DNA from 4 places in the Colwellia sp. MB3u-8 genome. Region 4 is predicted to be linked to each of the others. Evidence: predicted binding sites of a transcription regulator. Region 4 holds the regulator's gene; each other region holds the start of a gene.
The links. Region 4 encodes FliA, which starts transcription of late flagellar genes. Its sites were predicted from a motif close to CTAAAGNTNNNNNNNNNNNNGCCGATA; they were not measured.
Positions count from the first base shown of each region.

Region 1: the regulator FliA is predicted to act here: its motif matches at 5,857-5,883, upstream of H4J54_RS14360 (DUF3530 family protein).
Region 2: the regulator FliA is predicted to act here: its motif matches at 5,666-5,692, upstream of pomA (flagellar motor protein PomA).
Region 3: the regulator FliA is predicted to act here: its motif matches at 4,560-4,586, upstream of H4J54_RS14695 (DUF5610 domain-containing protein).

Region 1 covers NZ_JACGVA010000068.1:431,282-439,731, forward strand. The annotation lists gene H4J54_RS14345 (YacL family protein) at 1-9, shown strand, start outside; gene H4J54_RS14350 (efflux RND transporter periplasmic adaptor subunit) at 138-1,403, shown strand; gene H4J54_RS14355 (efflux RND transporter permease subunit) at 1,400-4,555, shown strand; gene H4J54_RS14360 (DUF3530 family protein) at 4,755-5,732, opposite strand; gene H4J54_RS14365 (pseudouridine synthase) at 5,928-6,611, opposite strand; gene rapA (RNA polymerase-associated protein RapA) at 6,733-8,450, opposite strand, start outside.
Region 2 covers NZ_JACGVA010000058.1:414,878-423,327, forward strand. The annotation lists gene H4J54_RS06555 (YajQ family cyclic di-GMP-binding protein) at 1-171, opposite strand, end outside; gene H4J54_RS06560 (VanZ family protein) at 400-783, shown strand; gene H4J54_RS06565 (ketopantoate reductase family protein) at 780-1,676, shown strand; gene thiI (tRNA uracil 4-sulfurtransferase ThiI) at 1,992-3,446, opposite strand; gene H4J54_RS06575 (flagellar motor protein MotB) at 3,855-4,790, opposite strand; gene pomA (flagellar motor protein PomA) at 4,802-5,566, opposite strand; gene xseB (exodeoxyribonuclease VII small subunit) at 5,802-6,056, shown strand; gene ispA ((2E,6E)-farnesyl diphosphate synthase) at 6,049-6,939, shown strand; gene dxs (1-deoxy-D-xylulose-5-phosphate synthase) at 6,962-8,450, shown strand, end outside.
Region 3 covers NZ_JACGVA010000069.1:53,907-62,356, forward strand. The annotation lists gene putA (bifunctional proline dehydrogenase/L-glutamate gamma-semialdehyde dehydrogenase PutA) at 1-2,284, shown strand, start outside; gene H4J54_RS14690 (HNH endonuclease) at 2,563-3,456, opposite strand; gene H4J54_RS14695 (DUF5610 domain-containing protein) at 3,881-4,522, opposite strand; gene H4J54_RS14700 (TauD/TfdA family dioxygenase) at 4,926-6,062, shown strand; gene H4J54_RS14705 (class II aldolase/adducin family protein) at 6,110-6,838, shown strand; partial or broken gene H4J54_RS14710 (putative bifunctional diguanylate cyclase/phosphodiesterase) at 7,043-8,023, opposite strand; gene H4J54_RS14715 (EAL domain-containing protein) at 8,184-8,450, opposite strand, start outside.
Region 4 covers NZ_JACGVA010000058.1:219,521-227,970, forward strand. The annotation lists gene H4J54_RS05695 (chemotaxis response regulator protein-glutamate methylesterase) at 1-89, opposite strand, end outside; gene H4J54_RS05700 (chemotaxis protein CheA) at 146-2,260, opposite strand; gene H4J54_RS05705 (protein phosphatase CheZ) at 2,274-3,017, opposite strand; gene cheY (chemotaxis response regulator CheY) at 3,045-3,428, opposite strand; gene H4J54_RS05715 (RNA polymerase sigma factor FliA) at 3,481-4,197, opposite strand; gene H4J54_RS05720 (MinD/ParA family protein) at 4,495-5,337, opposite strand; gene flhF (flagellar biosynthesis protein FlhF) at 5,708-7,282, opposite strand; gene flhA (flagellar biosynthesis protein FlhA) at 7,326-8,450, opposite strand, start outside.

The DNA of each region.
Region 1 (8,450 bases), on a different contig from region 4:
AATAAATAGTTATAACTTATAGCCTGGTTGACTTATCAGGCTATAAGTTATTATTATTACTATCTTATTAAGATAGTAATAATAATAATATAAACGTCCTTGGCATAGCCTTTATTAAACTTGAATTGAGAATTGTGATGAACTCTGCGCTTGAAAATAACCACAAAAAAAACCAACGCATGATCCCACTACGCTTCGTATTAGCCCCCATCGCTATCATTTTAGTCGCTGTTATCGGCTTAATTATTTTTACGGTTTTGTCACCTAAACCGGCGAAAAAACCTGTCATTATTAAAGCGCCGCTGGTGGAAGTTAAAAATATTGCCAGACAAGATGTTGGTTTTGTTATTGCCAGCCAAGGTAGTGTTTTACCTAGTACACAAACTCAGCTAATTTCGGAGGTTTCTGGACAAATAACCTTTGTAAACGAGAAGTTTAATATCGGTGGGTTTTTTACTCAAGGTGAGGTGTTATTGAGTATTGATGACATTAATTACCAAGTGGCATTATTACAAGCACAGTCGCAATTAGATGCTGCTAAAGCGCTGTTGATTGAAGAGCAAGCGAAAAAAGATCAGGCAGAAGAGCAATGGCTGTTAACCAAAAGAGCTTTGTCTGAAGCGCCAGTACTTGCTTTGCGCTTACCGCAATTACAAAAAGCGCAAGCTGATATCAAAGCCGCAAAAGCCAATGTTATTGGCGCAGAAGTCAAGCTAGCGCGTACTAAAATAATCATACCTTATGATGCAATAGTAAAAGAAAAACAAGTAGATATAGGTCAATATGTCTCTATGGGTTCGGCCTTAACAACCATATTTGCCGTTGATTATGCTGAAGTTAGGTTACCCATCAAGCCGCGTGATGTCGGCTTTTTGAATTTACCAAAAATTAATGCCAAGCAAAGCAGTCGCTCAACCGTTGATATTTACACTAAAGTCAATGGCACTGAGCATCGTTGGGCGTCAAACTTAACGCGTTATGAAGGCGAGGTGGACAGTCGAAGTCGTGTGCATTATGTGATTGCTCAAATTGATGACCCCTATAGTGTTTTATCATCGAGTAAACACCAAGAACTGCGGGTTGGCAGCTTTGTTAATGCCAAGATTTCAGGCAAAGAAGTGAAAGATATTGTCACTATTCCCCGTGATGCCTTACATGGCGCCAATAGAGTTTACTTAGTAGACAAAGACAATAAACTGCATATTCAAGAAATTAATATCTTACGCAACGATGCTACTTATGTTTATAGCCATGACACCTTTGGCGCCGGCTTTCGATTGGTCACCACTCAAATGGAGACTCCTGTCGAGGGCATGGCGCTACGTGTGTTGGAAGAGCTAAAAGATACGTCAAAAGCCCCAAGCGAAGATAGCATTACCAAGGTGCAAGGTAACGACGAATGAGCGAGTTGACTCAAGCCCATAACGACGAAAAACACACAGGTATTATTGCTTGGTTTGCGCACAATAGTGTCGCGGCTAATCTCTTGATGGTGTTTATTTTAGTGGCAGGGTACTTTTCTTATCAGGGCATTAATAAAAAAATGTTTCCTGAGTTTAACGCTAATAGTATTCAGGTCATGGTGCCTCATTTAGGTGCAGCACCAGAAGAAGTTGAACAATCAGTCATTTTAAAAGTTGAAGAAGCATTAGAAGATATTGAAGGTATAAAGCGTATTAAAGCAACGGCTAGAGAAGGTGTGGGTATTGTCACTATTGAATTGCAATCAGGCTATTCAATGTCAGAAAAACTTGATGAAGTGCAAATGCAAGTCGACGCCATTACCACCTTCCCCGAGCAAGCTGAAAAACCGATAGTCACTAAACAAGAGTTTAAAGGTCAGGTGATGTGGTTGTCGGTTAGTGGCTCAATGGAGCGACGCGCCCGACAAGTGATGGCGCAAAATATTCGTGATGAAATCATGGCATTACCCAGTGTGAACAGCGCTGAAATTGTTGGTAACCGTGACTATGAAATTAGTATTGAAGTGTCTGAAGAAAAACTACAAGAGTACCAACTGACCTTTGACGACATTACTCAGGCGGTGCGTCTTTCATCGTTAGACATGCCCGGTGGCACGATTAAAGCGCGCGGTGGTGATATTTTGCTGCGCACAGAAGGCCAAGCCTACACAGGACATGAATATGGCGACTTAGTGTTGCGTACCCATGTTGATGGTACGCGCTTAGTGCTTTCAGACATTGCTAACATTAACGATGGCTTTGTTGAGCAAGCAGACTTTGCCACCTTTGATGATGAAAACACGTCAAGCATTATGGTGCAGTCAACCGGTGATCAAAATGATTTAGAGATTGCTGCCCAAGTGCGAGGCTACGTTGATGAAAAAAATCAGCAATTACCTAAAGGCGCGAGATTAACCGTTTGGGGAGATAGCTCATATTATCTGTCTGAGCGCTTAGACATGATGATTGACAATATGTTGATGGGAGCGTTTTTAGTCTTTATCGTATTAGCGCTGTTTTTAAGAATAAAAATCGCTTTTTGGGTGATGTTAGGGATTCCCATTAGTTTTTTTGGTGCCTTGTTAATGATGCCATTATTAGGTGAATGGTCGGTATCAATTAACATGCTGAGCTTATTCGCCTTTATCATGGTACTGGGGATTGTGGTAGACGATGCCATTGTGATTGGTGAAAGTGCTTATGCCGAAATTGAGAAATATGGTCATTCTCGCGATAATATTATTCGCGGTACCATGCGCGTAGCCATGCCAGCAACTTTTGGTGTGCTAACTACCATAGCGGCATTTACACCGTTATTGTTTATTGATGCCACTTTCGCCGCCTTTTTCCGTTCTATTTCTATTGTGGTGAGTTTTTGCTTAATATTTTCACTGATTGAATCAAAGTGGATATTGCCAGCCCATTTATCGCACATGAAATATGTCCCGTTAAGCGCTGAAAATTCAAATTTTCTTGAGCGTTTTCAAATGCGCTTTAAGGAAAAACTTGAAAACTTTATTCATACTGTTTACCAGCCTTTTCTTGAAAAGGCCTTAATTGCCCGTTACAACACCATGGCAATATTTGTGGCGACTTTAATCTTGTCCATTAGCCTTATTACCGGAGCGTTTGTTAAATTAGAAGTGTTCCCTAATATTCCAAGCGACTTTATTCAAGGCAATCTTATTATGGTGGACGGCTCTCCTGCGCATCAACGTAATAAAGCGATAGCACAAATAGAGAAAGCGGTTAAGACCATATCGAAACAAAATAAGTATAATGGCATCAGTTTTATTAAGCATAAAATGATCTTCACTAACGGTAATACCGTTGCCAATGTATTGTTAGAATTAGTCAAACCCGATCAACGTGAGCTCGACGCTTATCAAATAGAGAAACTTTGGCGAGATGAAATTGGTGAAATTCCAGGCGCTAAAGAGTTACGCTTTTTTGCCGGCACTAATGCTGGCGGTGGTGCCGCGATTGAGTTTCAGCTAACCGGTCAAAATGATACTGAACTTGAAGCGGCCGCTGAGGCTATTCAGGCGCAACTGAATAGTTATGATGGTGTTTACGATGTCCGACATTCTTTTAGCCGGGGCAGCCAAGAAATTAAACTTAGTATCAAGCCAGAAGCAGAAGTACTGGGCTTAACCTTGTCGAACTTAGCCAAACAAGTCAGGCAAGCATTTTATGGTGATGAAGCACAGCGTATTCAACGTGGCCGTGATGAGTTGAAAGTCATGGTGCGTTATCCTGAAGCTAGCCGTTTATCGGTATCTGATCTAGAAGATATGTGGATTAGGACACCTCAAGGTGAAAAAGTGCCATTTTATCAAGTGGCTGATATTGAAATAGGCCAAGGTTTTTCCACTATTACCCGTATTAACCAGAAGCGTTCAATCACCATTTCAGCTGATATTGACAGCGATAAGGTTGAATCAAGAAAAGTGGTCAGTGAAATGAATGATGATTATATTCCTGAAATTTTAGCGGACTATCCCAGTGTGGAATACGGTGTTGAAGGGGCGAGTAAAGATCAAGCTGATTTCTTATCTCAACTCGGCTTTGCCGCCATTGGTGCGATGTTTTTGATTTATGGTTTAATCGCTATTCCAACTAAGTCATATAGCCAACCCTTGGTGATTATGTCGGTGATCCCTTTTGGTATTATCGGTGCCATTATCGGCCATTGGTTGCTGGGTCGTACGATCAATATGATGTCGATGTTTGGCTTTATTGCTTTAACTGGGGTTGTTGTTAACGACAGTTTAATCATGGTCGACTTTATCAATAAAGCGAAAGGGTCGGGTATGCGAATGTTCGACATTGTGAGTCAAGCGGGTACTCAACGATTTAGGGCGATATTACTCACCTCACTGACCACTTTTTTTGGTGTTTTTCCGTTATATTTTGAACAAAGCTTACAAGCCCAGTTTATTATACCTATGGCGATTTCATTAGGTTTTGGTATTGTTTTTGCAACTGTGATCACACTGTTTTTGATCCCGGCGCTTTATTTGATTAAAGAAGATATCGCTAGTCTCTTTAGAAAGCGACCAGAGATCGGGGTTGAAACAACGCCGAATTAATAGTTTTTAGCGGTAAGTTTAAAGCTGTCAGCTGTCAGATACTGCTAACTTGCAGTTGGTTTTTATTTTTACTAATAGCTTGAAATTCAAATAGACAGCTGCTTTTAGCGATAAGTTTAAAGCTGTCAACTACTGCTAACTTGCAGTGGTGTTTATTTTTACTGACAGCTTATCACTTCAAACTGATAGCTGCTTTTAATTACCAACCCATCGCACTAAGCCAACTGATAATAGCTTTGGTTAAGGTTTGTTTCGGATAGTAACCCGTAGCTTGATTACTTAACTGTCTTTGTCGGTAATATATTTTCATGGCTCTTTGGGCAAAATCTTTTCTCATTTTTGCGCTTGCCAGTACTAAACGGTGATCGCGCTGCAAATATAGATCGAGTATAGGATAATCAGTTAGTGCTAGTTGTTGAGCAATTTTATCGTTTTCGGGTAAGGTCGGCATATAACTACTGAGCATCACTAAAGCACTGGGTGCGGCCACCAATGCTTGTTGATAGATATTCAGTAATACGGCGCTATGATTGCCTTCTGCTACCACAATAATGACGCCTGGGTAGCTTTTCGCTTTTGTAATGAGTGCTTGCATAACATCAGCAAATTTTTTCTCATAATTTGTTAAGGTCTCAATATTTTCACTGCTACGCTCTTGCGCTGTGAAGGCTTGTGAAGGGTAGCTTTGCGGTTTATGCGGGGGATGCAAGGTAATGGTGGTCCAGCCATGTTGTGGCATATTGTTACTTAGCTGATTGAGTGCATTAGGCGTTGCTATGCTTTGTTGCCAATCAGGAATTAACACCATCACGCCTTTATTAATTGCCGTGGTGTGTTCATTAATGACAGTAAGGTAGCTGTCAGGACCAACAAGTAATGGGTCTATTTTTTCTTGCGCTAAGTAGTGCTTAATATCTTGCTGCTGCTGCTCAAAAGCATCAACAGGTGCCTTGATCATGACTTTATTTTGCTGGCTATCTTCTGTGGACTTTGTTGGCGCAGTGCTAGCTTCAGTGTTAGTGTCAGCTTCAGTGCTTTTTGGCGCTGATGAGCTCGTGTTATCCGTTGGCTTTTTAGGCTCAGCCGTCTCCATTGCCCATGAGTGCGCGCTGTTAACTAATAGACTTAAGGTCGTTAACGCGATGAATAAAAATAGTGGGCGTATGTTTAAGCGCATAAAAAGTAAACTTCCTCAAATGGGTGGCTGAGCAATAACTGCACATTGAGTATCAGTAACTGATGGTCGATAACTGATCATTAATAACGGATTATTAAGAGCGAAAAACGCGCTCTAGTGATATTATCGACGCTATTGGGGCTTTCTTTAATTAGCTTTTAACTAACTTTTAATTAGCTCTCGCCGTTCTTGGTGTTAATCAAACGGACAGGCTTTTGAAAATGTTAAGGTTTGCGCTGTCACTGGGTGGCTTATTTGTAGCATTTGGGCATGCAATTGTAAACGGCTACTCATCGCCAAGGCTTGTTCGTGGGCATAAAGTCGATCACCGAGTATTGGGTGGCCAAGCCATAGCATATGGACGCGCAACTGGTGAGAGCGTCCTGTTATGGGTGTCAGCTCAACTAAGGTGCTGGTTTGACCATCAATATCTTTGCAATAACTTAATACCTTATAATGCGTTAATGCCGCTTTACCTTGTTGATGATCTATTTTTTGTTTTGGTCTATTAGGCCAATCACTCATTAGGGGTTGCTCAACAGAACCTTGTGCTTTTTCAATCTTACCAAAGACCCGAGCGATATAGCTTTTTTGCGTTAAGCGTTTTTCAAACTGGCGACTGATAGCCACATGCGCAGGTTTATTAAGTGCCATAACCATAATACCCGATGTCGCCATGTCTAATCGATGCACTATGCTTGCTGTGGGCAATACTTTGTGCACTCTACTTTCTAAACAGTCTTGATGCTCAGGTAAACGGCCAGATACGGTCAATAAGCCGCTGGATTTATTGACGACCACAATATCATTGTCGTGATAAATAATATCAAGGTAGGGGCGCATTTGAGGCTGATAAATAAAGTCAGGGTTAGCAGCCATTTTATTGTTTTCCTTTTAAACTGTTGTATTTTTGAACCTTGGTAAGCCAACCATCAGGTGACACAATATGCCCAGCCTGATGGCCTTTATCAATAGCTTTTAGTCTTTAGTCTGTAATGACCTAGTTGCTGACCACAATTAAACGTACCGCTTCAAATTGAATTTTGGCTTTTTCAATATATTCAGCCAAAGCCTTTTTTTGCATAAGAATAAAGTCAATTTCTTGCTGACGCACACTTGGGTTGATCGCTTTTAACGCGGTTAAGCGTTGATGCTCTTCATCCATAGCTAGGTGCATAGCTTTCAGCGCTTTTTGTTGAATCGAATCCACTTGCTGCTCGGCATGGTCTTCTGCTTTGGCGACTAACGGAGCCACTTGGCTTCTAAGCGCCTTAACTAACTGCAATGCCACTTGCTTTTTAACGGGCGATAATTGTTGATCCAATACGGTTTCGCTAACCTTATCAGCAAGGTTATTGCCATTTTTGTCGACTAATATCCGAATAGGCGTAGTGGGTAAATAACGCCCTAGTTGTAAGTTGCTCGGTGCAATGGCTGCCAAGGTAAATATGCACTCTAAGAAAAATGTGCCGGTAGGTAGTGCTGGATTTTTCAAAACACCAATACTAGCGTTACCAATTTCATCACAGAGTACCAGTTCCATCGCGCCGCGCACCATAGGATGATCCCAAGTGATCAGCTGATAATTTTCAACCGCTAAGGCGGTGTCACGATTAAAGGTAATGGTGGTGCCGTCTTCAGGTAAGCACGGAAAGTTGGCACATAACATATGTTCAGAAGGCTGCAGGGCAATGGCGTTATCGGCTTTATCATCTTGTTGAATACCAAAAACGTCTAGGAGCTGAAACATAAATTGTGGCAAATGAATTTGCTGATCTAGTTGTGCTATTTTCTTCACTAAAGCATGCGCTTTACCTTGACCAGAAGAATGTAACTCAAGCAGTTTATCACGACCGGTTTCTAAATCTTGTTTGATGGTCAGATGCTTTTCATGGCTTTGCTCAATCAAGCGCTGTGCTTCGCTAGAGTCCCAGTTGGCACTAAGCGCAAGCTCAAATAAGCTTTCACCAAAGGCTTTAAACACCGAGTGACCCGTAATGCAGGTATGTTCAAAGGCGTTCAACGCTTGTGTATACCAATTAAACAGTAAGCTCTGCGCTGACTCTTCAAAGTATGGCACATGGATACGAATAATTTCTGTTTGACCGATACGGTCTAAACGCCCGATACGTTGTTCAAGTAAATCAGGGTTAAGCGGTAAATCAAATAACACTAAATGATGAGCAAATTGGAAGTTACGTCCTTCACTACCAATTTCAGAACACAGTAGCACTTGGGCGCTATCTTCATCTTGAGCAAAATAAGCGGCCGCACGATCGCGTTCAAAAATACTTAAGCCTTGATGAAATACTGCCGCACGCATACCTTCTTTAACACGTAAGGCGTTTTCCAAGTCGATTGCTGTTTGCGCATGGGCACAAATCACCACCACTTTTTCTTTTTTCAATGACTGTAATAGCGCGATTAAATAGTCAACGCGTGGGTCAATATCAACCCAGTCTTCATGGCTATCTAAGCTGAACAATATTTCGGGAGTAAACAAGAGTTTTGCTTGTGCTTGCGATTTTAAATCTTCAGTTGTGCCCGACAATAATAGTTCATTGACTGATTCTTGATAGGCTTCTGGCATCACCAGTGGCGTGGCATGTAATTCACGACCCGGAAAACCTTTAATGGTGTTGCGACTATTACGAAATAATATACGGCCAGTGCCATGACGGTCTAAAAGCTGGTCAAGAATGTGCTGGCGAGCATTTT
Region 2 (8,450 bases), 200 kb from region 4:
CTTAAGTTGAAAGTCAGCATCACCTTTCATCGTTACTGTTGGCGTTTTCCAAGTAAAGCTTGCGTCTGCACCTCGAAAGTCAAATCGAGTCGATAACTCACGGTTAGCATTTTCAGTTGCGTTTCTAACTTCTTCCAAATTAATTTCGGAAACAATATCCATTGAAGGCATGATGATTCTCTATCTAACAATAATTAGCCATATATTATCAATATATGAAATTAATACCAATGCACAAGATAACAAATTATGCCTTTGACTAGGAATAATGCTCGTTGAATTAACTCAGTGAGCGATTATTTATGTTAACTGGAATAAAGCCTTTAGTTCAAAACAACAATGATAGTTTTCGTTGCTTAGCACTGATATGATTAATAACATCTGATTTTATTAAGCATAATGACCAACACCGCAATGAAAAGTCGCTATCACTTATCTATTCTCGCCATTATTGTTATGCTATTTTTTTGCTTTTATTTTAGTTCTGAAGACTTGAGGCGCATCGCTTTTCGCAGCACAGAAATCGACTCTATTGGCCATATTATCAGTTTTTTTTGCTTAACTTGGGTACTACACAGCATAGTAAAACTGCCGTTATTTAATACCATGTTAACCGTCGCTTTTTACGGAATACTCACCGAGTTAGGACAGTATTATTTAGGCTTTCGCAGTGCGCAAGTAAGTGATTTTATTTCTGATTTAATCGGCATAGCATTATTTGGCGTTATTAGATGGGTAATTTTGATCTATCGTAATCGTTCTAGTAATAACTCAACATCATGAATATTGTGGTTATTGGCCAAGGCGCTATCGGACTGCTCTGGTATCATCATTTAACTAAAGTGCAGGAAAACTCAGTCAGTTTATCCTGCTCAGCAAGCGCAAGCTCTGTGCCTAAACATTACCACTTTACTGACCTTAAAAACCACAGCGAACAGGGTGTATTAACGCTCGCCAATAACACTACCTTTGCCAATGCAGACTTGATATTGCTCTGCGTAAAGTCTTATCAGGTCAAAACCGCCATAGCAGCTTTAAACAATAAAATATCAACTCAAGCCATCATTGTTTTTTGTCATAATGGTATGGGCGCATACCACGACTTAGCCAAATTTCAGCAACCTTGTTTAGCGTTATTAACCACCCATGGCTGTAAAATAACCCGCCCTTTTCATGCTCAGCATACGGGTTTAGGTCACCATGATTTAGGCCTGATCGCTGGCGATATTAGACCATCAATACGTGATGAACTTATCGCTACATTGGCCCAAGCTTTGCCAACATTGACCTTTACAGAGAATATTAAAGACAAGCAATGGCTTAAATTAGCGATAAATTGTGTTATTAACCCAATAACCGCGATAGAAAACATCAATAATGGTCAGCTACTTGATGATAAATTCAAGTCACTGATCACTAAATTAATTCATGAGATCATCGCTGTAGCAGCTTATGAAAATATTAACTTTGACTTTAACGAGCTGCAAGCAAGCATACTGCAGGTAGCGAGAAACACCGCTAAAAATTGCTCTTCAATGCGCAGTGATATTCTACAGCAACGAAAAACTGAGATTGATTATATTAATGGCTACATTGTTAATGTGGCTAGAAAGGCAGGTCTTGGTACACCCCAAAATGAAAAAATAATACAGCAAGTTAGAGCGTTAGAAGTATAGTACTCTGACATGTTAACATTAAAAAACCCTTAAACAATGACTTAGTGGAGGGTTTTTAATGTTAACTAAAGCCGTTGAATCTATAGCGTTATTTAGCTGTAGTTGTAGTTTTTTTTTGTCGTCTCAAATAAAATAAACTGGGCTATTCATAACTAGGCTATGCATATTTTGCCCATCAGGTTAATTGCCTCTTGAACGCTTGACGGACTGAAGTTCGAGCTACAAAAAATTGCCCAACACTCTATTATCCCCCCTAGGTTCTATTTAGGGTAGACTCCATCAGCGAGCAAAATTGTGCTGAAATAGAGTGGTTACTTATGGCCGATACACTTTCACATTGGTAAAGCCTGCGCCTAATAAATAGAGCGCCTGTAATTTACTCATCACACCTTGGTCGCAATAAAGTAAGTAATCTTTAGACTTATCTAAGTCGCCAAATTGACTGGTTAGCTTGTAGAAAGGTAAATGTATAACCTCTACACCTTCTAACGCTAATGGATTGTCATCTTCTTCGTCGGGACTACGAATATCGAGCACGACTGCATTGGCTGGAATGTTATCTAAGGTATCAACCGCATGAATTTCTGCTTCACTTTCTTTACCAATATCACGAATATCAAATACGCGCGTTTCATCAACGACTTTGTCAAGAATTGAGAAGTCAAAGTTTGCTTCTTCTGCCTCAACTTTAGACAATACCGCTTTTACCGTTGGTTTTTTAGAAATAACACCACAATATTCAGGAATGGTTTTGGCAAAGTCTTCCGTACCAATTTTACGCGCAATATCAATAATATCTTGTTTATCGTAGGTGGCTAATGGTCGTAAAATCAAGGTGTCTGTCACCCGATTAATAACGTTTAAGTTAGTTAATGTTTGACTAGATACCTGGCCTATTGCTTCACCGGTAACTAAAGCTTGAATACCCATTTTGTCGGCTATTGTTGTTGCCGCTCGCATCATCATACGCTTAAGCACAACACCCATTAGACCGTTTTCAATGTTTTCTAGTATTTCTGCAACTACGGGTTCAAAATCTACCGCGAAAAACTTCACTCGATGTGACGCGCCGTATTTATTCCATAAATAGTAACTGACTTGCTTAACACCCACTTCGTGCGCCGCACCGCCTAAATTAAAAAAACAATAATGCGTTCGTGCCCCTTTTTTAATCATTTGATAACTAGCAACACCTGAGTCAAAACCACCCGACATTAGCGATAGCACATCTTCTTGTGTGGCAATGGGAAAACCGCCCATACCTTTGTGACGCTGGGTAACAATATATAAATTTGTGTTTTTAATTTCTAAATACACAGTAACATCAGGTTTTGTCAATTTAACGCTAGCAGATTCAACGTGCAAATTTAATCCACCGCCGACATATTTTTCGACGTCCATAGAATTAAAGTCGTGCTTACCTGAACGCTTTACTCTGACAGAAAATGTTTTGTTTTCGATATTCTTAGCATGAATCGCTAAGGTTTTTTCATAAATATCATGAAGGTCAGTAAAGCTGACTTGTTGCACTTCGAGAAACGTCGGAATGCCTGGCGTGGATTTTAAGGTCTCGATTAATTTTAAACGGTTTTCGGGGCTATTATTGGCCGTATTAACTTCAATGTTGTCCCAGTGCATTTGTGTTGTCACTTGTTCATCAACACGACGTAGCACATTTTTTATACTTGATTCTAAAATTTTAGTAAAACGCTTACGCACTGGGCGGCTTTTTATGGTTATTTCAGCTTGTAACTTAACAATAAATTTCATCAACAACGCCCTTATTTAGAATGGCGCGCATTATATACCTGTTCTACTCTAATATGCAATTTCAACGCTAAGCACCCTAATGTAAAATGATAACGGCTTATCTGCTAGGTAATAAACATTAACAATAAAATAATACCAAAGCGTTTTAAGTCCTAGTATCAAGTTTGCAGTGCAACAATAGCCATTAAATGAGGGAAGCTATTCATATTAAAACCTGTTATTGCACAATAGTTGCCGTATATCTGTATGCACAAAAAACAATCAAGGTAGTGGCATCTGCTTAACGCACAAAAATCTGCCTATTTAAAAGCAGTGGCGATAGACTAGCTTTAAGCTCAGCCATAAAAAAGGAGTACCTCATTGGTACTCCTCATATAATTTGCTTTCAGGTGAGATAAATTTTTATCATCACTGAATGGAGATTGGCGCTGTTTCTTTCGCTTTACCTTGGTTAATAGCAATTTCAACCCGACGGTTTCGACGACGATTTAAGCGATTAGTATTAGGCACTAATGGCCGTGTATCCGCGTGGCCAACAACCAGTAAACGAGACTGGTCAAAATCAGGCACTTTAATAATTTCATGCGCAATAGCCACAGCGCGTTTACTTGATAAGTCCCAATTAGAGGTAAACAATTCAGAACTAATGCCTTGGTTATCTGTGTTGCCAGAGATCATGATCTCACCGGGCACAGTATTTAATAACAAACCAATTTCTCGCATTATGGGTTTAAATTGTGGTTGTAAGAATGCTGAGCCAGATGGAAATGAGCCGTTTTCACGAATGCGAATAATAACTTGCTGCCCCAATGACTCTAACTCAATAGCGCCGTCTTGAATTTGTTGTTCTAATTGCTCGGCTATTTTTTTCACGAGATCATTAACTTGCTCTTGTGACGCTTGCTCTAGCTCATCTCTAGCTTGTTGTGATGCCGCTGTTGAGCTGGCATCTGCAGTGCTTTGTGATTGACCACCGCGTTGGGTGCCGCGTTGCTCTTGTCGACCACCCGCGGAGGTTTCATCACCGGCTTGAAATTCCAACATTTGCTGGGTCATTTCCATGGTTTGTTGTTGAATAACTTCAATCGGGGTTGGCTCAGGCTTACCGGGGCGAAATTCCTGAGCAATAATACTGGTGCCTTTAGGGATGTCTTTTACTTCTATTTTATTTTGTACACCAAAGGCAAATTTCATTGAACCCGCAATTTGCTTAAACTTTAATACGTCCATTTCAGAAAATGATAAAAGTAAGACGAAAAAACACATCAATAGCGCCATTAAGTCGGCAAATGTGCCCATCCATGGTGGTAATCCTGGGGGTGGGCATTTACATTTATCTGCCATAATAGACTCCCCTACTCTTCAGTTGTATTAACAGCTCGCTTACCTTCAGCAAGGTAGCTCTTTAGCAAGCCTTCAATAACACGTGGGTTTTGACCATCCTGAATACCTAAAACAGCATCAAGTACGAGTTCTTGATTCATTTTCTCTTCTGCTAAACGTAATTTTAATTTAGACGCGATAGGTATCGCAATAACATTCGCCAAAAATGCACCGTATAAGGTTGTTAGCAATGCGACCGCCATGGCCGGACCAATGGCCTTTGGATCGTCCATATTAGATAACATAGCAACCAAACCAATCAAGGTGCCTATCATGCCCATAGCGGGTGCAATATCGGCTAGGGCCATCATCATATTTGAGCCGGTTTCATGACGTTCGGTCGTGAGGTCGATATCTTTTTGCATTGTGGTGCGCACAACATCAGCATCATGGCCATCAACCAACATATCGACACCCTTTTGCATAAAAGCATTAGAAATTTCAGCTTCCTCTAGGGCTAGAAAACCGCCTTTACGAGCTGCATCAGCCATTTCTACTGACTTTTCAATTAACTCTTCAGGTGTTTCCAACTTAAACATGAAGGATTTAGCAATAATTTTTCCGATACCAAAAAATTGGCCTAAATTATAATTGGCTAACACAACAAAAATCGAGCCACCAAAGACAATAATCACCGACTGAGTATCTAAAAACATGCTAATGTCGCCAGCGAGTAACATCGCCATAATCAGTAACCCTATTGCACCGACTATGCCTATTAATGTTGCTAAATCCACAAATGCCTCCGATAAATTTTCTTAGATATACTCATTAGGCTGATAATACCTGATGAATAGGTCTGACGCGAATACTTATATTTTTCGTTATACCTGTGTTATCGCCCATATTGTCAATAACTTAAGGAGCTAATATCAATATTATCGCTATCAGCATCAATTCATCATTAATTGACCCCACGCCCTAGCTAAGGTAAGTTTGCGCCTAGAGTTCATATCACGCAAAAAAAAGTCCATGGCCAGAAAAAAAATTGAAAACTTAAGCTTTGAAGAATCATTAGTTGAATTAGAAACCATTGTGAAAAATTTAGAGCAAGGTGACCTTAACCTTGAAGACTCAATGGCCTTATTTGAACGTGGCCTACACCTGAGCCAACATAATCAAGAAAAACTTAAAGGTGCAGAACAGCAAATTAATATTTTGCTAGAAAAAAACGGCCAAGCGCCCTTAGAAAAATTTAATACCGACGAGACTAACATCTGTGACTAAACTCGCTCATATTGATGATGTGCAAACGCGCATTAATAATTATCTAGCCAAAAAGCTTGCAAGCTTAACCCTTAACGATGAAAAGTTATTAGCCGCTATGCGCTACGGCTTACTTATTGGTGGTAAGCGTATGCGACCATATTTAGCTTATATTACGGGGGCAACATTAGACGCTACGCAAGAGGATATTGACGGTGTAGCCGCTGCCATAGAGTGCATTCATGCTTATTCACTGTTGCATGACGACTTACCGGCAATGGACGACGATGATTTGCGTCGCGGCCAACCCACTTGTCATAAAGCCTTTGATGAAGCGACCGCTATTCTCGCTGGTGATAGTTTGCAAACGCTAGCTTTTGATATTATTGCCAACCATGAATTTTCTGAGGCCGTGGACAGTAAGCGCATTAATTTATTACGCCACCTGGTCAATGCCGCCGGTTATCAAGGCATGTGTGGTGGCCAAGCATTAGATTTAGCCGCCACTGATAAAGCCATTTCACTGGCCGCATTAGAAAATTTACACTCGTTAAAAACCGGCGCTTTACTTGAAGCTTCGGTAAAAATGGCCGCAGAATGCAGCCATAAAGCCACCTTATATGACAAAGAACAGTTAGCCCTTTATGCTAAGCTTGTTGGCTTGGCTTACCAAGTACGTGATGACATTATCGATATAACATCAACAGAAGAAGAGCTAGGTAAACCCACGGGTTCTGACCTTGCCGCCAATAAAAGTACCTATCCCGCATTGTTAGGTTTACAAGGCGCACAAGAAAAGGCCGAAAACTTATATCAACAAGCGCTTCAAGCTTTAGCCACTTTGCCCTACAATACCCAGAGCTTGTCCGACTTTGCGACTTTCATTGTCAGCCGCAAACATTAATTTTTAAATTTAATAGAATCATATGACTATAAACTTAACTGAATATCCTTTATTGGCCAAGATCAATTCTCCGGCTGATTTACGAAAATTAGAGCAAAAGCAATTAACAAAAGTCAGTGAAGAGCTAAGACGTTATCTTTTAAATTCTGTCAGTAAAAGTAGCGGTCACTTTGCCTCGGGCTTAGGTACCATTGAATTAACCGTTGCCTTACATTATGTTTATAACACGCCATTTGACCATTTACTGTGGGATGTTGGACACCAAGCATACCCACACAAAATACTCACTGGCCGACGTGATCAACTACACACTATTCGACAAAAAGACGGCTTGCACCCGTTTCCATGGCGTGAAGAAAGTGAATACGACGTGCTTAGTGTCGGTCACTCAAGCACCTCAATTTCTGCTGCCTTAGGGTTAGCAGTTGCAGCTGAGCAAGAAGCAAAAAATCGTAAGGTGGTTTCGGTCATTGGTGACGGCGCCATGACAGCAGGCATGGCTTTTGAAGCTTTAAATCATGCCGGCGATATCAATAAAAACATGTTAGTTATCTTAAACGATAACGAAATGTCAATATCGGAAAATGTCGGTGCGTTAAATAATCATCTAGCAAAATTACTTTCTGGCAGCATATATACCGGTATCCGTGAAGGGAGTAAACGCATACTTGAAAACATTCCACCGATTAAAGAATTAGCCAGTCGTGCTGAAGAGCATTTAAAAGGTATGGTAGTGCCAAGCTCCTTATTTGAAGAACTGGGTTTTAACTACATTGGTCCAATTGATGGTCATGACGTAAATGGCTTAGTGGCGACTATTTCTAATATGCGTAACCTCAAAGGTCCACAATTACTGCATATTGCCACTAAAAAAGGTAAAGGTTATCAACAGGCAGAACAAGATCCAATCAAGTATCATGCCGTACCTAAATTTGATCACACAGAAACAAGCCTACCTAAAAGCGCACCCAGCTTGCCCACTTATTCAGCCATATTTGGTGATTGGTTATGTAAAGTGGCTGAGCAAGATAGTCAGCTTGCCGCAATTACGCCAGCCATGCGTGAAGGCTCAGGTATGGTGGAGTTTAGCCAACGCTTTCCCAAGCAGTATTATGATGTGGCTATTGCTGAACAACATGCAGTCACTTTTGCTGCCGGACTAGCTATTGGTGGACAAAAACCTGTGGTGGCTATTTATTCGAGCTTTTTACAACGCGGTTATGATCAATTTATTCATGACGTAGCGATTCAAAATTTACCCGTATTATTTGCCATTGACAGAGCCGGTATTGTCGGCGCTGATGGTGCGACGCATCAAGGTGCATTTGATTTAAGTTTTATGCGTTGCATTCCAAACCTCACTATCATGACACCCTCTGATGAACGCGAATGTCAGCTAATGCTAAATACCGGTTATCAGTTAAATACCCCTGCCGCCGTGCGCTACCCTCGTGGCAGTGGCAATGGTGCAACACTACCGGCAATATCAGAAACACTTGAGATCGGTAAAG
Region 3 (8,450 bases), on a different contig from region 4:
ACCTATTGCCTTATATCATGACGCCAAAGGTCTTGGCCGTGATAATTCTAAAGGCTTAGATTTAACCGACATTAGTGTCATCACGCCGTTAAAAGCCTCGTTAGATTACTGGTTTGTTGAGCACCTGCTTAATAAAAATGATATCCCCGAAGGGGCTATTGCGGTTAAGAACCCAGCTAACCATAGTGAAATCATTGGCTTTCATCATCTGCACGACAAAGCCGCCATGCTTGAGATGATCGATACGGCAGAAACAGCATTTACTACATGGTCAAAAACGCCAGTATCTGAACGCGCTGATTTATTATGCCGCGTGGCTGATATTCTTGAACGTCATACCGACGAGCTCATTGCCTTGTGTATTAAAGAAGCGGGTAAAATAGCCCAAGACGGTATTGATGAAGTGCGTGAAGCCGTTGATTTTTGTCGTTATTACGCACAGCAAGCGGTTGAAGTTGCCGCCGATGAACGCTTAGAAGCGCGTGGGGTTGTCTTATGTATCAGCCCTTGGAACTTCCCATTAGCTATATTTTTAGGTCAAGTGGCTGCCGCTATTGCCACAGGTAATACGGTATTAGCAAAACCTGCCGAACAAACCAGTTTAATTGCCTTACGCACCATTGAATTAATGAAGTCAGTTGGCTTACCTGAAGGCGTTGTACAAGCGGTTATTGCTCGAGGCAGTCAAGTGGGCAGCGTTATTGTTCCTGATGCTCGTATTCAAACCGTTATGTTTACCGGCTCTACTGAAACCGGCACTATTATTTCACAAACTTTGGCTGACCGAGGTGGCGATCAAGTCCCCTTTATCGCAGAAACCGGTGGCCAAAACTGCATGATAGTTGACTCTACCGCCCTACCTGAGCAAGTGGTTGATGATGTTATTTCTTCAGGATTTCAGTCTGCAGGTCAACGCTGTTCGGCGCTGCGAGTGTTATTTTTACAAGAAGATATTGCTGATGACGTTATTACTATGCTCAAAGGTGCATTAGCAGAATTACATGTGGGTAACCCAGAAAAATTAAGCACAGACATAGGTCCAGTGATAGATCAAAAAGCATTAGATGCCCTCAATGCTCACAGCGACTATATGAAAACTCATGGCAAACTGCTGTACCAATGCCCTATTGCCAGTGAGATAACAGATGAAGTAGCACAGAACGAACATTTCTTTTTTGCGCCACGACTTTATGAAATTAAAGACATTAGCGTGCTAGAGAAGGAAGTATTTGGTCCTTGTGTACATGTTGTGCGCTTTAAAGGCAATGACGTAGAAGCGGTTGTAGATAAAATTAATGGTACAGGTTTTGGTTTAACTATGGGTATTCATACCCGTATTGAACACCGTGCCTTTGATTTAGCCAAGTTATCACGTGCTGGCAATGTTTATATCAATCGTAATATGATTGGCGCTATTGTCGGTGTACAACCATTTGGTGGTCGTGGCCTGTCAGGTACTGGACCAAAAGCAGGTGGGCCAAATTACCTCACGCGTTTAGTGATAGAAAAAGCCACACCCGATGCTGAGCAATTTAAATTACTACCATGGCAAGTAGAAGCTTTAGACGGTGGTGAACAAGCGGAAAAAGAAGCCGTATTGTTTATGGACAAGGCTAATGCAGCAGAAAAAGGCTGGCGCTTAACTGAGTTAAATACTCGCCTTTCTTCTGTACGTCAATTGTTAGCAAAAATTGCCCATGTTGAAATTGTTGAAGATTTAGCTGACGATTTAAACCGCACCTTAAAATCAGCTCGTTCACAATTAATTAGTATTGAAAAGCGTTTGAAAAAGCCAACGTTTTTACCTGGGCCAACGGGTGAGTCTAATGTGCTTTATTTGGAAAACCGCGGCAATATCATTTGTTTTGCCGATAAAAATGTTAGCTTTCATTTTTGGTTACTTTCTATTGTAACGGCATTGGCAACGGGCAATACCGTTATTACTGTGGTCTCTGATTTGTATTATGATGAAGCGATTGCCTTTAGAGATAAGTTCATTGCTACCGGCCAAGATGCAGATGTTTTCCAAGTGGCTAAGTTATGTCACTTAACGACTATGCTGGCGCATCCTGCATTATCAGGTATTGTTGTAGACAGTCATTGTGATCGTAAGCACTTTATCAGTGAGAAATTAGCTGAACGTTCAGGGGCAATATTACCTGTGATCAGTTCTGAATATTTTGATCACTTGATTCAGCGTTTATTAACAGAAAAAACCATTAGCATTGACACGACAGCCTCTGGTGGCAACACGTCACTAATGACTTTAGTTGAAGAAGATTAATCGTTAATGAGAGATAGTTAATACCAAACGAATAGGTATTAACTATTAGGTATTAGGTATTAGGTATTAAGTGTAAACTGAAAACGGGCGTCTGATGATGCCCGTTTTTTTTAACTACTAAATGATATATGGGTGAAGAGTTATGGCTTATTCGCTGTCAGCTATCAGTTTAATCGACACCTTAAATCGCCCGGTATTTTTAGCAAGCCGCTTGCTCTGCTTAGCCAATCAAGCGGTATCTACAATCGCTAGACAAGGATAAAAAACCATCGCGGGTGTTATTTAACATCCTTCATGGCAAAAACTTTATTATGCTCAAGAATATATTCATCAAATCTCAATTGTAACCTAGGGTGCATGCGAGCTATAGCTAGCTCTAACCCCTTTTCAATACTGATACTTTTTAATAAAGCTAGATCCAGGCTATGGGCAATTTTGATAATATAGCGCATTCTTTGTTTCTCAAAAGTAATTAAATGCTTAGCGAATAACTTATCAACATGAGAGCATAATAAAATGCCATTTACGCCATCTAACCTTTGCTTATTGTCTTCACATTTTGCCCACGGAATAATATGAGAAGCGACTAACATTTCAGCAATATTTATACCTGTCAGTGCACATGTCTCGCCATTACCCCAAATATCAATAACGTTTTTTCTAAATTGCCCTTGTCCAACTCGGCACATGATTAATTTTTCTTTTTCTGTTTTTTCGATAGCTAAATTGGCTATCTCTAACAGATCTACCGCCTCTTTTTCAATAGGTTTTGCGCTATATTCAGGCTTGTGTGCACCTTCTGCGTACCATTTATCATCAGTGAAGTTTAGGGTCATATCCGTTAAGGTTTGTATAAACTCTTTGATGCTGGTTTTGCCGCTATCCGTGGCATCTACATAGTCCACATCTTCAATTATTGGAAAGGTTTTTAGTTGATAACCTTCCTCTGCAACTAATCTAATATGCTCTAGCGCTTGAATATAACCAGCTTGCTTTCTACCTTTTTTATTTTGCTCCCAATCCTTATCAAGGATTAAGCTCCGTCCCTCTTGAGTATGAGTATCCCAAGCCCCAAAAATAACAAACTTAGCTGCATGGTTTACAAATGAAAAATCAGTTCTCCAATTATTCGCTGTACCACCATGAGACTCGATAAATTTTTTCCTAGACAACTGACGTACTCCTTTCAAAAGTGATTTATAAAATTACATAGCTTATAAAGCCATTACAATTGATTCTGCACTAAAGTGAGTTAAATCAGTACAAATAAATTAAAAATTACTGATATAGGTAAAAATAACAGTCGCTGAATAAATTACTGCCTAGCGCTCATCACTATAAAGTATGGCGATGAGATTAACTTTATAGCTTAACTGGATTATTTATTAGCGCTGCAAGCGCTAACTTAAACAATTGGGTCAACGTGCAACTAGATCAACGCGAAAAATAATATTAACACCTTGTTTTAGTTTGTCATTTAACTAAATATAATTGACAGAACTGCCAAAAACAATTGTTTTAAAGTGGCTCAGCATAGCCGTAATTCACGGTAAAATTAACGCTTACCGCTGGCTAAATAGCCGACTATTTTACTTGTTAGGGTTCAGCCTGCTCTGCTTTTTTAGCACTTAAAGCCTCGGCAAAAGACGCTAGCCCTGTTTGCACCAACTGATAAGTTTTATCAATATTATGGCTAATATCGCCCGCCAATACTTTTAAATCAGCTAAAATACCTTTGGCTTCAGTAAAACCTTGCTCTATACCGCCACTGATAATATCAACAAAAGCCGTTAACGATTCTTCTGCCGCCATTTCAGGATGCTGCTCTTGATAAGCACCTAGAAACTGAGTACTAAAAGCAAGAATACGCTCCGCTGTTGCTTCAGGGCTGAAATCAAGCCCCGACTGATAACTGTCTTCAGCGCTACTTTCAACACGATTATCAGCCCCAGTTTCTTTAAGCGCTTCGTTTATGCCCTGTAAGGCCGTTTTTAACAACAATGACAGCGGCTGATCGCCCACTGTGGTATTGAACTTCAGTGAAGACTCTATAATAGCGGCATTAAGCTGTTTTTTATTGTTGGCATAAATAGAGCCTTCTGCTTTAACAATATTTTTATCATTAGCCAGCTCAGATATTTGCTGCCCCTTTGGCTTGTTCAAGGTTTTATCTGATGCGTTTGCTAATGTTCGAACATCTTGACTATAGGCATCATTAGGTTTAATGGTTGAGCTCATAAAATTTACCTCGGTTTATCAAAGCATATATAACAAGTATCGGCACCATTAAGTGTAACTTAAGTTTACGCTGTAACTATCTCACTCAACACAAGCTTACATTTATCATCACAAGGTTAATTTATCAAAAACTGTCAAAGATCATGACTGACAATGAGAGTGTTAATCATCAATTTCCCCTTGACCATTACGGGTTAATTTTAGCCTATGCAGACCTTATTATTTCACTAGCTACTGGCATGGCTAACGATAAGGAATACCGTCCAGCTTTAATCATTTTTATAAAAAACAATGACACTTATTAAGCACTTAACACGGTGATTTCCCCCTGGGGTTTTCGACATTACATGGCCTAAATGATACAATTTCAATTTTAAAATAAACAAAAAATAAGCGTTGCTGAATGTCTAACATTGTATTACTGAAAACCGGTATAGAACTCCCGATGAACGCAGAAATGGTCTATTTCAATTACTTCTGGTTACGCGATAATTGTGCCACCTCATGGGATAGCAGCACTCAGGAACGCACCTTTGATATTCTTGATGAAGCTGATGATTTACACGCAACAAGCGCCTGGATAAATGCAGCCTCACTGGAAGTTATTTGGAGCGATGGCTATCAAAGTCGTTACAACCTAGACTGGCTTGAACGTTGGCACAAGGGAGAAAATCATGGTGATTTGGCCGTTCGTGCCCGTAAAACTTGGTATGGCGATCACTACCCAAACATGGCGCGTTTTAGCTATGACGATGTTATAGCTAACCCTGCCAGTGTAGCTGATTGGGCAGAGGCGATGTTAGATGAAGGTGTTGCCCTAATCCAAGATATGCCAAATTCAAACGAAGGGCTGAAAACCCTATGCGAACTGTTTGGCACTGTGCGCCCATCTTTTTCTGGTTACACCTTTGATGTCCAGTCTAAAGCCAATCCTGAAAATCTTGCTTACACCAGCAAAGCACTTGAGTTACATACTGATTTACCTGCAGAAGAACTGGCTCCAGGTATCCAGTTCTTACACTGTAGGGTTAATGATGCAGAAGGCGGCAACAGCTTGTTTGTCGATGCAACTACCGTGGCCAACGCCTTAAAAAAAAGCTATCCACAATACTTCAAAATACTGACAGAATACGAAGTGCCGTATCGCTATACCACCCACTATCAAGATGTACGCACTAAGCAGCGAATAATCGAACTCGACCCTAATAATGGTGAGGTTAGTGGTATTAATTTTAGTCAGCACTTAGCGGATGTATTTGATTTTTCTCAGCGTGAAATGGATACTTTTTATCCTGCTTTTCGTAAGTTTGGACAGATGCTACAAGACGCTCAATATTTGATGACCTTCCGCCTAAATGCTGGCGAGTGTATGGTGTTCGACAACCACCGCATCGCTCACGGCCGAGCTTCCTTTATCAAGGGCAGTGGCGCAAGGCACTTACGGGGCTGTTATGTTGACCGAGGCGATTTGCGCAGTGTTTACCGTGTTTTACGTGCTAGCTATCCAACAGCAGAAGCAGAAATAACGGCGCCACTTTAGCCATCACTAGAGGCGTAATCAGTCGAAACCTATTGAGGATAAGAAAAATGCAAACAGAACAAGAATTACGCGTCGATTTGGCTGCTGCTTTTAGGCTTATTTATGAAATGGATATGCATGAGTCAGTCGCCAATCATTTAAGCGCTGCGGTCTCTACTGATGGTAAACAGTTCTTGATGAACCCTCGTTGGATGCATTTTTCAAATGTTACGGCGAGTAACCTACAGTTACTGGATAGTGAAGACGATAGTATTATGCAGACTGACCAAGCGCCTGATGCTTCGGCTTGGACTATTCATGGCAACATGCATGCGTCATTGCCTACAGCTAGGGTTATTCTGCACCTGCACTCTACCTATGCAACTGTCCTCTCAACGTTAAAAGATCCACGTATATTGCCCATTGATAACAACACCGCGCGCTTCTTTGAACGCATCGCCTATGATAAAAGTTTTGGCGGTATTGCCACCAGTGATGCAGAAGGCAAACGTATCGTGGATAGCCTGGCCGGTAAAAATGCTTTAATGATGGGTAATCACGGTATTACGGTTACTGGCGCGACGATCGCCGAAGCTTTTGAGGATCTGTATTATCTGGAAAAAGCTTGTAAGACTATGGTGTTGGCTTATTCCACTGGCCAGCCTCTGAATATTCTCTCTGATGAGCTAGCGCGACAAACAGCAGAAAGTTGGGATGAGTTTCGAGGCCAGTCTTACGCTCATTTTGAGCAGCAAAAAGCTATGCTAGATAAAAAGGGTAGCTCGTATCGGGAGTAATAATAACTTATTACTCCCTACTTGCGCTTTAAAATGTCTCAGTTGTGTGACAAAAAACTATCTTTGATCAAGCGTTATGCCAACATCAGGCAATAGTTAGAGCTGAATTAGATCTGAATTAGGTCTGAACTTGGCCTGAATGAGCCCAGAGTTAATCTGGTCTCATTTTAACTTGGATGGGTTGCAAGCCATGCAGCGTTTTATTTAGCTTTGCCAACTAACATCAGGTTTCCAGCGACTAATCCACGCGGGAATATCACTAGCAGGCATAGGTCTGGCAATGCCATAACCTTGTGCTAATTCACAGCTCAGTTGCAATAATGCTGTGCCGTGTTCTATCGTTTCAACGCCTTCTGCAATCACTTCACGTTTGAATGATTTAGCTAAAGCAATGACGCCTTCAGCAATGGCCAAATCATCAACATCAATTAACATATCTCGCACAAAGCTCTGATCTATTTTAATCAGACTGACAGGTAAACGTCTAAGATAAGTCAGAGACGAATAGCCAGTACCAAAATCATCTAAAGCAAAGTTTCCCCCTAACGCCATACAGTCATGCATGGTGGTTGAGACCCGAGTCACATCATCTAAGGCACTTGTTTCTAACACTTCTAGTTCTAAATGGCGTGCTTCAACATCCGAATGAGCGGCTAGTAGCCTAGAGAGTCTCTTGGTAAAGTCAGGCTGTTGTAATTGCATGGCAGCAATATTTACACTTATACCTGTGGGTAAAATAAGACCACTGGTTTGCCATTGGCTCATTTGTCTCAATGCTGTATCAATAACCCATTCACCCATTTCGATACTCATCGGGTTATTTTCAATTAAGGGCAAGAACTCAAAGGGGTTTCATAAGCCTCGCTCGGGATGTTGCCAACGAATAAGCGCCTCAACCCACATCACTAAGCCTGTCTTCATATTAACTTTAGGCTGATAATGAAGGACAAATTGATGCTGGTCTAATGCGCGACGAATAGTCTTTAGGTTGTCGAGTTGTAATTTACTGGCGACATCTTCAGCGGTATCAAATAAATGATAACCATTTTTACCCGACTCTTTAGCCACATACATAGCTTGGTCAGCATGGCGTATCAGCAAGTCTGCCTCCGCATTATCTTGCGGATACAGGGTAGCGCCAATACTGGCTGATACAGTTAATACCAGATTACCTAAGGCAACAGGCTATGATGTTGCGCTATATAACCTGCTTTATCATCTCGAATACAACGGCCTGTGCAATCCACTAATGCACAATAACGAGCGTAAAGGCTTTTCTATTTTTTAACTAAATTATAGGGATTTAGGTCTAAAGTTAAGTTATTACAGAGCCTGATTTGGAATCTTAGGTTTTTCGTTTAGATTTCATTTGTACCACCTGATGCTGTTTGCTATACAGCCAGTCTTTGAGTGCGCTTAAGGGCATAGGTTTGGCAAAATAATAACCTTGAATTTGAGAACATCCTAACTGCACTAATCTATCCAGTTCAACTTGAGTCTCAACGCCTTCTGCAATAATATTCATACCCAACTCTTTGCCTATATTGATAATATTTCGGGCCATAAGATCATCTCCCTCCCCTAGCGGAGTCACAAAGCCACGATCGATTTT
Region 4 (8,450 bases):
ACCTCAAGATTAACATCTTCATTGAGGATATCGGTTACTCGGCGTCGAAAAAAACTGGAGTCATCAACTACTAATACTTTAAATGACATTTACAATCTATTTCCTGTCGTGATTATGTGTTTACCACAGGTATTACCCATGGATATTATGAACGTAATTTTTTATTCACTAGCGATTTTTTTGCATAAAACTTAAGCATATTAGGTACATCAATAATTAAGGCAATACCCCCGTCACTCGTTATTGTTGCTCCAGCCATACCTGGCGTACCATTTAATAATCTGTCTAGTGGTTTAATAACCACTTCTTCTTGGCCAATTAAACTATCAACAACAAAGCCAACTTTCTGGTTGCCTAACTGCACAATAACAACATGACCCAGCTCTCGTGATTTTTCAACATAATTACGGACTAGCCACTGATCAAGATAAAATAATGGGATAGATTTTTCACGAACAATGATCGTTAACTGTCCATCAACTACATTAGTTTTAGTTAAATCAAGGTGAAATATTTCATTAACCACGGCTAAGGGTAAGGCAAAAGTCTGTTGACCAATCACCACCATTAAGGTTGGCAATATGGCTAACGTTAATGGCACTTTAATTTCAAGTATGGTGCCAACACCTATTTCTGAGTCGATACTGACTGTGCCATTTAGCTGAGTGATTTTTGTTTTCACCACGTCCATACCTACGCCACGGCCTGATACTTCTGAAATTTCGGTTTTTGTTGAAAATCCAGGGGCAAAAATTAAACTAAAGGCTTCTTTATCAGACATACGTGCTGCAGCGTCGGCATCCAAAACACCACGCTTTATGGCTATTTCTTTTAGTTTGTCAGCATTCATGCCAGCGCCATCATCACGAATGGTGAGCAGAATATGGTCGCCTTCTTGTGATGCTGACAATAGCACAATACCTTCTCGTGGCTTACCAGCGGCTTCACGAGTATCAGGGGCTTCAATACCATGATCAACCGAATTGCGCACAAGATGCACTAAAGGATCGGCTAAAGCTTCAACTAAATTTTTATCTAGATCTGTTTCTTCACCTTTAAGAACAAGTTTAATTTCTTTATTGAGACTACGGGCTAGATCTCGTACCACACGAGGAAAACGGCCAAACACTTTCTTAATGGGTTGCATACGCGTTTTCATTACAGCGCCTTGCAAGTCAGTCGTGACCGCATCTAGGTTTGACAAGGCCTTGGTTAATTCTTCATCTTCTTTTGTCATGCCTAGACTCGCTAGACGGTTTCGCACTAACACTAACTCGCCGACCATGTTCATGATCTGATCTAGTCGTTTGGTATCAACCCTCACCGTTGTTTCGCCTTGAGCAGGCTTTGCCGGTGCGGTTTTTTTGTCAGCGCTTGCTGATAGTTGATTTACTGCCGGTTTAGCCGTAATCTTATTCGCCGCAGGAACACTTGCCGCTTTTGTAACAGCGCTAACTGCTCCAGCAGGTTTTGCTGGTGCTTGAGCTTTAGGTCGTTGATTTTTGCCGTGCAGTTCGTCTAATAACGACTCAAAATCATCATCATCTATTTCATCAGCCGATGCTGAATTTGCTGTGCTAGCAGGCGCTGGAGTCACCGCAGGAGAGAATGCACCTTGGCCATGCAGTTCGTCCAGTAATGATTCGAATTCATCATCCGAAATATCATTACTACTATCACTACTCAATGTTGTTGGCTGCTCAACGACAGGCGCAGGCGCACTGGCTTTTTTTACACCACTACCATGAAGTTCATCTAATAGGCGTTCAAATTCATCTTCTGACATTTCGTCACTTGAATTACTATCGGCTGCCGGTATATTTTCATCAGCCGTTGCAAGCGCATTTTCTACCACAGACTCTGCTTGTCCTTCCGGCTGAGATAGTCGATGTAACTCGGCTAACAAACTTGGCTCTGCAGGGCTTAATGGCGCTTTATTTTGTACTTGAGCAAACATTTCATTAATGGTGTCGAGCGCTTTAAGAATAACATCCATTAATGAAGAGGTAACGGATCTTTGCTGATTTCTTAAGGTATCAAAAACATTTTCCGCACCGTGACAGGCATCAACTAACTCAGCAAGTGACAAAAAGCCAGCACCACCTTTTACTGTATGAAATCCTCTAAAAATGGCATTGAGTAATTCCGCATTTTCAGGATCATTTTCAAGCTCAACTAATTGTTCTGACAAGGTCTCAAGTATTTCCCCAGCTTCAATTAAAAAATCCTGAAGAATTTCATCATCTTGTGCAAATGACATTTAGTCACTCCTATTAAAAACCTAAGCTTGATAATAAATCATCAACGTCGTTTTGATCTGAAACAACATCTTTACGATTTCCAAGATTAACGATCGGACCTTCAACTAAGTTTTCACCTAATTTTGGTAGGTATTTCGATTGATCTTGTTTGGAAGCCATACCAAAGGCTGTAAGCATATTTATTAAGCTGTCTTCAACCTCACAAACTAAATCAATAACTTTGCGAATAATTTGGCCGGTAAGATCTTGAAAGTCTTGCGCCATCAAAACATCAGTCATTAAGCCATGAATTTTGCTGGTTTCTTTTTCTGTTGTGGTCAGTAAAACATCAATATCTCGACATAATGCTTTAAACTCAGCAACATCAAGCTCATTGTGCATTAATTTATGCCACAGCGGATTAACGTTATTGATTTGTTGTTTAATATTTCCAACCACTGGAAAAATTGATTCAACAACATCCATGGTTTTATTAGCCGCTTCTTCGGTACGATCAATAACAAAATTCAATCTTTCTTTAGCGTCTGGAATGTCAGCAGTCGCTAAATCATTCAAACGTGAATCAAAATGAAAGTTATTCAATGAATTATGCAATTCGCGAGTTAACTTACCTATTTCTTCAAACAATGCAGTTTGAATTGGGTTTTGAATTTCTGCAATTAACTCATCCGCTTTGTTTTGCTGATCTGCCTCAAGGTATTTAACCAACAATTTAGCCTGTTCTAAAGAAACATGGATACTAGTATATTTACTCATATAACAGCCTTGTGTAAAAGTTGGTAATTAACCTAGACGTTGAAAAATTTTATCAAGCTTTGCGCTTAAGGTTGCAGCCGTAAAAGGTTTAACGATATAGCCATTAACTCCCGCTTGAGCTGCCATGACAATTTGATCTTTCTTCGCTTCTGCAGTCACCATCAATACCGGAATATGAGATAGTTTTTCATCCGCTCTAATGGCTTTAAGTAAATCTATCCCTTGCATAACCGGCATATTCCAATCGGTAACAACAAAATCAAAATCACCCGCTTTCAGCATCGGCAGCGCAGTATTACCATCATCTGCTTCTGATATATTGGTGAAACCTAAGTCGCGTAACAAGTTTTTGATTATACGTCTCATTGTTGAAAAATCGTCAACAACAAGCACTTTCATATTTTTTTCCAAGACACCCTCCAGTGATAGCATTTAAAATTTCACAATATTTTTAATATTCTACTTAACTTTGCCACGATTGCATACGAGCTTTTAATCTATGCATCGCTTGACTGTGTATTTGACTTACTCGTGATTCACTCACATCAAGTACTTGGCCTATTTCTCTAAGGTTAAGCTCTTCGTCATAATACAAGGACAGTACTAAAGCTTCACGCTCGGGTAAAGAAGAAATGCACTCGGCTAATGACTTTTTAAAGAAACTCTGTTCAATGTTAGCGTAAGGTTCATCTTGCTGATGACTGTGGGCTATTTCAATCACATCGTCACTAACACCTAAATCATCAAGACCGAGAATTTTTCCTGAACTCACGTCATTAAGTATCTGATGGTATTCATTGATTGAAATTTCAAGTTTTTCAGCAACTTCAACATCGGTAACGTCGCGGCCATATTGCGCTTCTAAGCTTTTTATGGCTTCGCTGATCATGCGACTATTTTTATGCACTGAGCGGGGAACCCAGTCACCCCGACGAATCTCATCAAGCATGGCACCACGAATACGAATACCCGCGAAGGTTTCAAAGCTAGCACCTTTGCTATTATCAAAATTATTTGCCGCTTCAAGCAAGCCTATCATGCCTGATTGAATAAGGTCATCAACCAAAACACTGGCCGGTAGTCGGGCAAGCAAATGATAAGCAATGCGCTTTACGAGTACTGTGTGTCGCTCCAGCAAGGCCGATTTATCAACACTATAAGTATGTACTTTTAACACGATAACTCACTTGTTTATTAAATAGGGCCTGTAGGTTTTTCATTTTAGTTTCGGCTATAGATTAGTCTTTCAGTTAACAAGGCGACAGGCATATTAGGTAGATATGCTAGTTTACACTGGCCGACTATAGTTAGTTAAAAATTAACGATAGACCTTTAACCGGCGGTAAAAAACCTACCCACTTGATATAGCTAAAGCTTGCTTAACTCATGCAAAAAAAACACCACAGATTGTTCAATTGCAACCCTGCTTAGTCGTTATGCTCATACATAGCTTCAAGTATAAAGCTCATACACAGCTTTATTGTTCTAGTAATTGCTCAATAAAAAATTCTAAATGCCCTGAGGCTTGTTGTGGCACTGGCCAGCTAACAATATTTTTGGCCAGTGCTTTAAGGCCAATTGACGCTGGCGAGTTAGGATATGCCTCGACAATCGCTTGTTGTTTTCTAACAGATTTACGAATATTTTCATCATAAGGTATAACGGCAACAAGCTCTAAAGTGACATCCAAAAATCTGTCAGTGACTTTCGCTAATTTCGCAAATAAATTTTTACCTTCATTCGGGGTGCGCACCATGTTTGCCACCACCTTAAACTTGAATAGCCCATGATCTCGGCTTAACAATTTCATTAAGGCATAACAGTCAGTAATTGAGGTGGGTTCGTCACACACGACCAATAAAACATCTTGTGATGCACGGCAAAAACTTAATACCATATCTGAGATACCTGCCGCGGTATCAACAATTAAAATGTCAAATTTGGTTTGCATATCACTAAAAGCACGAATAAGCCCGGCATGCTCAGCTGGGGTTAAATCCACCATAGATTGAGTGCCTGATGTCGCAGGAATAATATTAATGCCTGCAGGACCTTGAATAATAATATCATCCAGTTCACATTCACCCGATAGCACATGCGACAGGTTACGTTTTACGCGCAAACCTAGCATAACATCAACATTAGCCAAGCCTAAGTCGGCATCTAGTACTAACACCCGCTTACCTAATTTAGCTAAAGAAATGGCAGTATTTAATGAGACATTAGTTTTACCAACACCCCCTTTACCGCCAGAAACGGCGATGACTTTTATGGGTTGGGGATTTTTCATTTTTCTTAAGCCACTCGCTTGATCTATCATCTATATAACTTCTCTATGTAATACCCATTGCAATAAATAATCGGTCATTCTAAGGCTACCTCATCATCCAATACCTACGTTGTGTTTAATCACATACGCTAGCTATTGCTCGACAATATGCTCCTGCATTGTTCTACTGGTTTACCTCGACGTACAAAGATTAACTTAATGCTGTAAAACCCTGCATGGTTATGAACGGCCATGTAAGAATCAATCAAGCGCCAAACTAAACTGAGGTAGGTAGATACTTACCTTTAGTCTGAAGCAATAAACCTATGCTCTTGAATATTGATGCTCACTGATAACTGCTGACTTATAGTTGCTGGCTAAATTCAATTGGCATCAATGCTCGGCCTAACTATACCGCGATCTATACTGCGACGGCTGATACCGGATTACGCCAAGAAACAGTCCCTGACTTTTGATATTTAGTGGCCATTCTGTCTGCTAGCGTAACCAATTTTTCAGCATTTGCAACCTTAATATCTTCCGGAACTCTTTGTCCATCAGTAAGATAACCAATAGCTAAACCGTTTTGTAATGATGTGGTTATAATTTCACCGACACTTAGGCTTTCATCTAATTTAGTATAAATGCAGCCCGCTAAAGGAATACGTTTAAAGCGCTCAACATTTTCTTGCATAACACGCTGCTGCGTATTAGCCGCTAATACTAAGTAATTACGAATTCTAACACGAGCATTTGAGATTAAGGTAGTCAAATGCTCAGTTAGACGCATATCTCTTTGTCCCATACCGGCAGTATCGATCAATATTAATTTTTTTTGTGAGAACTGTTGTAACAAGCTATCTAGTTCATCGCCGTCATTGGCCAATTTGACGTGGCAACCAATAATACGACCATAAGTAGCAAGCTGTTCAAAACCAGCAATACGATAACTATCTGTAGAAATTAATACCACTTGGTCGGCGCCGTGCAGCTGAGCAAAGCGGGCCGCTAATTTCGCAATAGTGGTGGTTTTACCCACGCCTGTTGGCCCAACAAGAGAAACCACGCCACCACGTTGAATAATATCATTGTTAGTGGTGTTTAATTGTTGCGCTATAATATGTTTTGCTTGCTCAAATGCATCTTTTTCAAGGCTATTGGCTGGAATGTAACCCGCAATTTGATCTGCCACTTGTTCATTAAGACCCATCGCCATTAATTTATTAACCAACACAGCGCGCATCGGATCTTTTTGCGCCATATCTTGCCACATTAGTCCTGACATTTGATGTTCTAACAGCTGACGAATAGATGACATTTCTTTTTGCATATGATCAAACTCACTGCCACTTATTTGACGTTCGCCACGTGAAGCCACTTGCTTAGCTGCAGGTGTTGATGAGTCAAGCGAGTTATTAAGGTTTGAACTGTTTGACCCATACTGGGGAGTATCTGCTTGTTGGTTGCCCGCGTGCTCAGATGAGTCTACTTCAGTAGTTTGCTCTAAACGCGTAGTGAAGTTTTTAAACTGTTGTTCAATATCTTGTGGTGTAGCACCAGGCTTGTTGTCCGCTTGATGATTAACCTCACGAGTTGAGCTGGCTATTTGACTATTAAATGCCTGTGTTGCTGGCGCTTTATCATAGCCATTTTGTTGTACTTGTCGGTTGAGTAACGCGGCTAAGCTATCCGCTGGCAAAGCTGTTGACGTTTCTGCTGACTGAGGTGCGCTACTAATGGCTACCGTATCTTCAACACTGTCGAATCGGTCAACTTGATGAGTCGGCTGGGTATTGGCAGCCGTACTCGCTTTGCTGTGCTCAGATACTGGTGATTGGGCAGGCTTAACACTTTGGTTATAATCAACCGCAGCCATTAACTCGACACCTTCAGCAATTTTTTTATTAGACATAATTACGGCATCAACACCCAAATCTTCTTTAATTTGTGCGAGTGCGCTTCTCATATCTTTTGCTACATAACGTCTAATTTTCATCGCCAACCCTTATAATTCAGTACAACTTACTTTGAAGTATTTTTTACTGGCCGATAGCGCTAACAATTTTGATTTGCTTATCATCTGGAATTTCTTGATAAGAAATCACCCGTAATCCCGGGATGGTATATTTAACAAATTTAGCTAAAACTGCACGTAAAATGCCTGACGTTAATAAAATTGGTGTGTCGCCAGCCATTTCTTGCTGTTGTGCACCATCGGTCAAAGATTTCTGTAGTCTTTCTGCTAAACCTGGTTCGATACCTGCGCCATCATCTCCAGCCATTTGCATAGACTGATGCAACATCTGTTCCAACTCTGGTGACAAAGTTATGACAGGTACCTCTACCACAGGTCCAACTAACTCTTGCACGATGAATTTTCGTAAGGTTATCCGAACCGCCGCCGTTAACACGTCAGGGTCTTGAGTCTTAGGACCATACTCAACTAAGGTTTGAATAATGCTACGCATATCACGTACAGCCACCCCTTCATTCATTAAGTTTTGTAGTACTTTTACAATAGTGCCTAATGACAAGACATCAGGGATCAGGCCTTCAATCAATTTAGGATAACTCTTAGCTAACATATCAAGTAAGTTTTGAACTTCCTCATGCCCTAATAGCTGTGCGGTATTATTAGTTAAAATTTGACTTAAATGTGTTGCTAATACCGTGGCTGAATCAACCACCGTATAGCCTAATGATTGTGCGTGTTCTCGTTGCTCTTTTTTTATCCACACCGCATCTAAGCCAAAAGCAGGGTCTTTTGTTGCAACACCATCAAGCTTGCCAAATACTTGACCTGGATTAATAGCCAGTTCTTGATCGTGGCGAATTTCGGCTTCACCTACCGTGACTCCCATAAGTGATATCCGGTAACTGTTAGGATCTAAGTCTAAATTATCGCGAATATGCACTGCGGGTACCAAAAAGCCAAATTCTTGCGAAAGCTTTTTTCTCACGCCTTTAATGCGATTAAGTAGCTCTCCACCTTGAGCTTTATCCACCAAAGGAATTAAGCGATAGCCTATTTCGAGGCCAATAATATCAACATGATTGACATCATCCCATCCTAGGTCTTTAACTTCGGCTTCTTGTTGCTGACTTTCAACTTCTGCCGCCTGACCTTGTTCAATTAATTGTGCCGCCGCCGCTGCTTTATATTT